DNA from 2 places in the Streptomyces formicae genome. Region 1 is predicted to be linked to the other one. Evidence: riboswitches for the same ligand, from Rfam matches in the RefSeq annotation. Region 1 holds a riboswitch; the other holds the start of a gene.
The links. Region 1 has a riboswitch for cobalamin ahead of KY5_RS11060 (ABC transporter substrate-binding protein). Riboswitches for the same ligand answer to the same signal wherever they lie in the genome.
Positions count from the first base shown of each region.

Region 2: it holds a riboswitch for cobalamin, as region 1 does, so the genes downstream of both, KY5_RS40720 (CbtB domain-containing protein) here and KY5_RS11060 (ABC transporter substrate-binding protein) in region 1, are expected to answer to the same signal.

Region 1 is NZ_CP022685.1:2,616,893-2,620,805, forward strand. It holds gene KY5_RS11055 (FecCD family ABC transporter permease) at 1-837, opposite strand, end outside; gene KY5_RS11060 (ABC transporter substrate-binding protein) at 837-1,880, opposite strand; cobalamin riboswitch at 1,946-2,133, opposite strand; gene KY5_RS11065 (VOC family protein) at 2,162-2,602, opposite strand; gene KY5_RS11070 (AraC family transcriptional regulator) at 2,608-3,465, opposite strand; gene KY5_RS11075 (HAD family hydrolase) at 3,677-3,913, shown strand, end outside.
Region 2 is NZ_CP022685.1:9,482,493-9,486,405, reverse strand. It holds gene KY5_RS40730 (histidine phosphatase family protein) at 1-453, shown strand, start outside; gene KY5_RS40725 (CbtA family protein) at 395-1,183, opposite strand; gene KY5_RS40720 (CbtB domain-containing protein) at 1,205-1,426, opposite strand; cobalamin riboswitch at 1,468-1,598, opposite strand; gene KY5_RS40715 (hypothetical protein) at 1,672-2,487, opposite strand; gene KY5_RS40710 (nuclear transport factor 2 family protein) at 2,685-3,140, shown strand; gene KY5_RS40705 (NmrA family NAD(P)-binding protein) at 3,137-3,913, shown strand, end outside.

The DNA.
Region 1 (3,913 bases):
GAGCGCGCGGGCCGCGTGCGGCAGGACCAGGCCGACGAAGCCGATCGCGCCCGCGCTGCTCACCAGCGCCGCGGTGAGCAGCGCCGTCGTGCAGAGCAGGACCAGGCGGGTGCGGGCGACGCGGACGCCGAGTGCGGCGGCCGCCTCCTGGCCGAAGGCGAAGGCGTCCAGGGTGCGGGCGTGCGCGAGGCAGACGAGGAGCGCGGCCGCGAGCACCGCCGCGCACAGCCACACGTCCGTCCAGCCGACCCCGCTGAGCGAGCCGAGCAGCCAGAACAGCACGCCGCGCGTCGTCTCCGCGTCCGCGGCGGTGAGGACGAAGAAGGAGGTCAGCGCCGAGAAGAGCTGCATCGCCGCGACGCCGGAGAGGACCACGCGGTCCGTCGAGCCGCCCAGCGTATGGCTCAGGAGCAGTACCAGGGCGAAGGAGCAGAGCGCTCCGACGAAGGCGCCCGCCGAGACCGACACCACTCCCCCGCCCACGCCGAGCACGACGACCGCGACCGCCCCGGTGGACGCGCCGGACGACACCCCGAGCACGAAGGGGTCGGCGAGCGGGTTGCGGAGCAGGGACTGCATGACCGCGCCGCAGACCGCGAGTCCGGCGCCGCAGACCGCGGCGAGCAGGGTGCGCGGCATCCGCAGGTTCCAGACGATGCCGTCCCTGATCGGGGTGAGCCGTGCCTCGCCCCAGCCGAGGTGCGCGGCGAGCGCCGCCCACACGTCGGGCACGGAGATGTCCGCGGGCCCGATGGTGACGGCGACCGCCACGGAGAGGACGAGCGCGGCGAGCCCCGCGAGCCACAGCAGCCACTGTCGCGCGAGGGCGGCCGAGATCACTGGGCGAGCCCGAACTTCCGCAGCCCCGCCGCCACTTGCTCGATGCCGTCGACCGTGCGGATCGTGGGGTTCATGGCCTGGCCGCTGAGGAGTACGTAGCGCTTCTTCTTCACGGCGGTCAGGTTCCTGGTAGCCGGGTTGGTCTCCAGGAACTCGATCTTCGCCGCGGCGCTCTCCGCGGACTGGGACTTGCGGGTGAGGTCGCCGATGACGAGGACGTCGGGGTCGCGGTCGGCGACGGTCTCCCAGTTGATCTGGGGCCATTCCTCGCGGGTGTCGTCGAAGACGTTCTTCGCGCCGAGTTCGCGCGTGATGATGCCGGGGGCGCCGCAGCAGCCCGCCATGTAGGGGGCGTCGGAGTTGGCGAACCAGTAGAGGAGCGTCGCGTCGGAGGCGTCGATGTCCTCGGTGGCCTTCGCGACGCGGCCCTTCAGCCCGGCGACCAGCTTCTCGCCGCGCTTCTCGACGTCGAACACCTTCGCGAGGTCGCGGATCTCGCCGTAGACGGTGTCCATGGTGAGGGTCTTGACGCGCTTGCCGTCGCCGCCGCCGTCGTTGTCCTTGCCCGCGCAGTCGGTGGGCGAGACGTAGACGGGGACGCCGAGCTCGGTGAACTTGGCACGGTCGGCGACGCCGCCCTTGCCGACCGTGTAGAGGAAGGAGGCGCTGACGAAGTCCGGCTCCTTGGCGAGGACCCGTTCCAGGGACGGGTAGCGGTCGGCGAGCCGCTCCACCCCGGCGTTGTCCTTCGCCAGGTTCTTCAGGACCGGGTCGGTCCAGGTGCCCGTGCCCACCATGCGGTCGGCGAGGCCGAGCGAGAGCAGGATCTCCGAGGAGCCCTGGTCGAGGGAGACGGCGCGCCGCGGCGGAGCCTTGACCTCGGCCTTCTTGCCGCAGGAGGCGACCGTCACGGGGTAGCCCCGCGCCTTCTCCCCCGCCCCCGCCGTCTTCTGCGCGGCACCGCCGCCGCATGCCGTGAGCGCGAGCGCTCCGGCGCAGAGCAGGGCGAACTTACGTATACGGGCAGCTTTCGAGGACACGCGATCCCTTGAGTCTCACGGCTCATACGCGGAGCCTGGCCTGCGTCACGCCCTCCGCCGCCCGGTGTGCGAGCGGAGGCGCCAGCAGGTCTTCGGACTCGGGGATCGACCGGGCGGGGCGCCTTCCCGGGCGTCCGTGGACGCCCAGTGGCCGTGGCCCCGCCCGTTCTCCCTCACCGCTGCGCGTCAGTTCCGGATTCGCACCGGATTCCCTGGCCCAGGTGTGGGTTTGACTGGCTTGCGCAAGTTATCACGCCTGCTCACGGCGTCGTCACGCCCGCTCAGGAGGCGGCTCCGGGCCTCGGCTCGCCCCGGTAGGTGCCGAACGACCAGCGGTTTCCCTCCGGGTCCAGGATGCCGAACTCCCGGCTGCCGTACGGCTTGTCCTCGATCTCCGTGGTGACGCGCACGCCCGCCGCCACGAGGCGCTCGTACAGCTCGTCGACCCGGTCGGTGACGACGTAGGCGCCCGCCGTACCGGGCGTTCCGCAGGTGCCTTCGGGCGCCGAGGGGTCGTACGAGCCGAGCATGACGCCACCGCCCTCGGGCCAGTCGAGCTGGGCGTGGGCGACGCGGTCGCCGTCCTCGTAGACGGCGGTGCGCAGGAAGCCGACGGTGCCGACGAGAAAGTCGATCAGGGCCGGGGCGTCGTTCGCCTGGAGGCCCGGCCAGATGGTGGGCGCGGGGGCGGTCGTGGGCATGGTGTCAGGTGTGGTGTTCATGGCTCTCAGTCTTCGCCCGTGCCGTGCGCCCCGGCTTGGATATTCCGGCACTCTTCGGCCAGCCAGCGGGTCGGGCTCGCCCCCGTGTACTGCTGGAAGTCGCGGACCAGGTGCGAATGGTCGTAATAACCGGTGTCGGCGGCGACCCGGGCGAGGTCGGGGCCCGCGCCCGCCGCGACGGAGCGGACCACCGCGGCCCTCGCGTGCTGGAAGCGCATCAGGCGCGCGGCCTGCTTGGGGCTCAGACCCGTCTCCGCGCGGAACACGGAGGTGAGACGGCGCTCGCTGAGCGCGACGTGCCGGGAGAGACCGCCGACGGTGCCCGTGCCCCGGTGCCTGGCGAGCCAGGCCCAGGCTTCCGCGACCTCGGGGCGCACCGGACCCGCCCCTTCGGCGGCGGCGCGCCGCCGCAGGTAGTCGGCGAGGAGGGCGAAGCGGTCCTCCCAGCGGTCCAGGCCGCAGAGGCGCTCGCGGATCTCCGCGGCCTGTCCGCCCAGGACGTCCGTGCCGCTGGTGACGAGCTCCCCGGCCAGTGCGGCGGCGGGCAGGCCGAGCAGCGCGCGGGCCGCCAGGGGGTGCACGGCGAGCTGGATGCCCGCCTCGTGCTCGGGCTGGACGACGTAGGCGGGGCTCTGGTGCAGGCCGCCCAGGACGATGTCGGTGCGCACCGCGTCCCCGCCGGTCGCCCGGTCCGGTGTGCTGCCGGTGGCGATGGGTCCGTCGAGGGAGAAGATCACGGTCAGATACGGCGAGGGCAGGCCCCGGTGCAGGGCGGGGCGCTGTCCGGCGGTGCGGTAGCCGACCGCCGAGACGACCATGCCGTCCAGCCGGGGGACGGCCCTGACGAACTCTTGGGAGCCCATGCGACCAGTATGCGCGGCACCACTGACACGGTCCCGGCGGCGGCCTCCGCCGCGCTCTCGGCGTCCGGTTCGACTACCCGTGTTCCCCTGCTCCATGCCCGGCGCGCACGGTGACTTCGATCATGGGAAACGACGGCGCGGCCTCGTACCATTGCGCGCCGCTCCGGACGGGGCCGCACACCGCTCTCAGGAACGGCAGGACACCGCAGACATGGCAGTACGAGCAAAGAACAAGCCCGCCCTCATCGGCGCTCTGGGGGCGCTCGCCGCCGCCGTCCTCGCGGGCAGCGCGCTCTGGCCGACCTCCGAGGCGAACGCGGCGGGCTCCGCGGCGCAGACCGCGCGGGCGGCGGACAGCGCGGCCGGTGAGCTCTCGCACTGGCCGAAGCCCGTCGCCGAGAAGCTCGGCAAGGTCATCGCGAAGAACGACCACAAGGGCGCGTACGCC
Region 2 (3,913 bases), 6.9 Mb from region 1:
CTGCCCGCGGACGCCCTTGTCGTCACCTCCGCAAGCACCCGCTGCCGGGAGACGGCGGAGGCTCTCGGGCTCGCCCCCACGGACTCACCGGCGGAGCTCGCGGGTATGGCGATGGGGCACTGGCGCGGCCGGTCACTGCACGAAGTGACCGCGTCGGAGCCCGAGGCCCTGGCGCGATGGCTCACCGACCCGGACCACGCACCTGCCGGTGGCGAGTCGGTGAGCAGCTTCTCCGCGCGCGTGGTGCGCTGGCTCGACGCCACGGCGGCCGGTGAAGGACGCCTCGTCGCCGTCGTGGAACCGGAAGTCGTGCGCGCCGCGGTGATCCACGTGACGGGCGCGCCACCGGCCGCGTTCTGGCGGCTCGACGTGGAACCGCTGACGGTCACGGAGCTCAGCGGCCGGGCCGGACGCTGGAACCTGCGGCTGGGGCGTCCCGTGAACTCCCTCTGAGCGGAGGGTCCTCGCGCGGACGCAGCAAGCGCTCGGCCAACTCGCCGAAGAGCAGCCCGAATCCGCCCCACAGCGTGATCTGCGTGGCGAGTGCGGAGAGCCGGAAGCGCCACAGCAGCGCCGCCGGGAAGTGCTCGGGCACCTCGTTGACCACGGGCAGGAAGGCGTACGCGATGCCGATGACGGCGGCGAAGCCGAGTACGGCCACCACTGTCGCGTACCACGCGCCGATCCTCGCGGCGAGACGCTTGCCCAGGATGGTCGCGGCGATCGCGAGGAGCACGCTCAGCACCATCATCAGCAGGTACAGCGTGGTCCGCCTCCCGATGGTGTCGGCGTTGCCCACGGCAGGCGGGTTGGCCGGGTACTTCAGGAAGGGCACGACGTACACCGCGAGCAGGGCGCAGCCGGAGAGCAGCAGGGCGGTGGCGCGCGGGCCGAAGCGGCCGACGCGGCCCAGGGCGAAGCAGTAAGCGAGTGCGGCGATGCCGCCGAAGGCGACCCCGTAGACGAGGATGCCGGTGGCGAGACCGGCCGTGGACTGGAGGCTCCTGGAGACGAGTTCGACCTCGTCACCGTGGGAGTGAGCGACGTGGGCCTCCTCGAAACCGATGGCGCTGTCGACGTTCGGCTCACCGAGGAAGTAGCCCACGATCAGGGCGAGCACGCCGGCTCCCAGACCGGCGAGCATGCCCCGAACGAGGAGATTCCGTACAGTTGTGGAGTTCATGAGCGCGCGGTGTTCCTCTGGTCAGTGGCAGGGGAAACCGAGCAGGTGGCGGGCGTCGTGCACCCACTCATGAACCCCCGCGCCGCTGAACACGGAGGTGGCGCCCTGTTCGGCGCCGACGAAGTACAACAGGACCAGCATCAGTACGCCGAAGAAGACGGCCCAGGGGGCGATGTCCTTCAGCGGCAGCTTGGCGGGTACGGCAGGGGTGGTGGCGGTCGGCTGGGCGACGTGTTGCGCCATGGCATGGCCTCCTGGGGAGTTCGCGTCCCGTATCGGTGGTGCACAGGACGACAGCCACGGGTCTGACTCACGCGCGGTCCGAGGACCACGCGCACACAGTGGCGCGACCGTGCCGGAATCTCACCGGCTTCCGCTCGTGCTGTCATCGATAACCCACTGAACGTACCGTCTGTCGCGTCCATGGCCAAGATGGAGTCCGCGCCGGGCCGTTCACCTATCGGCCGGAGTGACCGGGCGCAGTCGCCCTAGGCGCAGGCGACGTTGCCCTCGATGCCGAACGTCTGCCGCCCGTTCAGCCACGACAACTCCCACGTGACGGGGCACTCGTCGGCCTCCACCTTGGCGGCGGTCAGCTCGACCGTCTTCTTCTCCCCCTTGCCGATCGGGCAGGTGACGAAGGTGGCCTCGTCGCGCTCACGCCCCTCGTCCGTCTCGCAGCCCGGGGTGGTCGTGGAGATCCCGTGGCCCCAGATCATGAGGTCGGCCTGGGTCTCGGTCTCGCCCTTGTGGGTGGCGGTGAACGTCATGGAGGTCTCGCTCTGCGCGTCGCGCCGCCCCGGCGTCACCTCGACCGTGTACGGCGGGTCCTTCCGTTCGGAGGTCAGGGTGAAGGTGCTCGCCAGGGTGTCGTGAAGGCGCGTTCCACTGAAGGGGCTGTCGTCGTGGGCGTGCACCGACACTTCGGCGACCACCTCGTAGGTTCCGGGGCCGACGTAGGGAACGGGGCTGTTCAGCGCCCCCTCGGCGACCTGCTTGCCCTCGTGGAACATCTTCCACGGCCCTGTGACATCGCAGTGCTTCCACGTGTGCAGGGCGTTCCAGCAGTTGGAGCCCGTGGCGATGTTCATGAACCGGCCGGCCTGGCCGACCTTCGCGCACAGTTTGACGTTGGCGCTGTTGCCCCCGCCGGAGACCTTCTGGATGCCGCCGCAGTGCTCCTCGGGTCCGGCCTGGGCCACGGCCCGCTGGGGGCCGCCCGGCGCGGCGGTGGCGGCCTGCGTGGCGGGTGGGCCGCACAGGGCGGTGGCCATGGTCAGGGCGGCCAGGAAGGTACGTCGCATGCCTGGGTTACCTCACATCGAGAGGAAGGGTGGGCGGCTCCGCAGTCTGACCCCCGGGGCAGCGCGGAGCCAGAGATCTCCGTCCGCGCCGCGCCGCTTCACCTGATCGGCCGGGCGACGACATTGCCAAGCGGACCAGCGGTCCGTATCGTTCAAGCGGACCACCGGTCCGGATTTCGCGAGATGAATGAGGCCCCATGTCTGTACCGACTTCGCCACCGACTCCGCCGTCGGTTCCCGCCTCCGCCGAGGACCTCTTCCGCCACAGCCTGCGACTACTCCTGGACAAGGACATCTCCGGCTGGGTCGAACTGTGGGCCGAGGACGGGGTCCTGGAGTTTCCGTTCGCTCCCCCGGGCTGGCCCCGGCGCCTGGACGGCAAGGCGGCCGTCGCCGACTACATGCGCCGGTACCCCGACCACATAGACCTGCACGACTTCCCTGACGTACGGATTCACCGGACCGCCGAACCGGGCACCGTCGTGGTCGAGATGCGTGGCGTCGGCCGCCTGGTGGAGACCGGGGCGCCCTTCGACATGACGTACGTCGCCGTCGTCACCATCCAGGACGGGCTCATCAACTCCTACCGCGACTACTGGAATCCCCTCGCCGTCCTCGAACCCGGCGCCGACTTCACCGGGAGCGCCCGATGAGCACCACCGGCACCACGTTGGTCATCGGCGCCACCGGCGTCACCGGCAGCCGGACCGCGGCGCGGCTGGCCGCCTCAGGCCACCGCGTCCGAGCGGCCAGCCGACGCGCTGCCCCGGTCTCCGGCACCGAGCCGGTCCGCTTCGACTGGTACGACCCCGCCACCCACGCCGCCGCCTTGGACGGGGTCGACCGTGTCTACCTCATTCCGCCCGTGGGCGACGCGGACCCGGCGGCGACGATGCTGCCCTTCCTCCGGCAGGCCCGCGGCACCGGCGTACGCCGCGCGGTGCTGCTCAGTTCCTCCGCCGTCCCCGAGGGCGGTCCCGCGGTGGGCATGGTGCACCGGGCACTGCCCGACGTGTTCGAGCACTGGGCGGTGCTGCGCCCCTCGTGGTTCATGCAGAACTTCACCGGCGCCCACGCGCACGCCCTCAGCATCCGTGAGGAGGGCGCCCTGTGGACCGCGACCGGCGGTGGCCGGATCGGCTTCGTCGACGCCGAGGACATCGCCGCCGTCGCCGTTCACGCCCTCACCGACGAGCAGGCGCCCAACTCCGATCTCGTCCTCACCGGACCGGAGACGCTCAGCTACGACGACATCGCCGCTGTCGTCACCGACGTCACCGGCAGGTCGGTGGAGCACCGCCACCTCTCCCACGAGCAGTTGTGCGACCGGCTCTCGGCGCTGATCCCGACGGAGTTCGCCGTGCTGCTGGCCGACATGGACCGCGCCATCGCCCAGGGCTCCGAGGACCGCACCACCGACACCGTG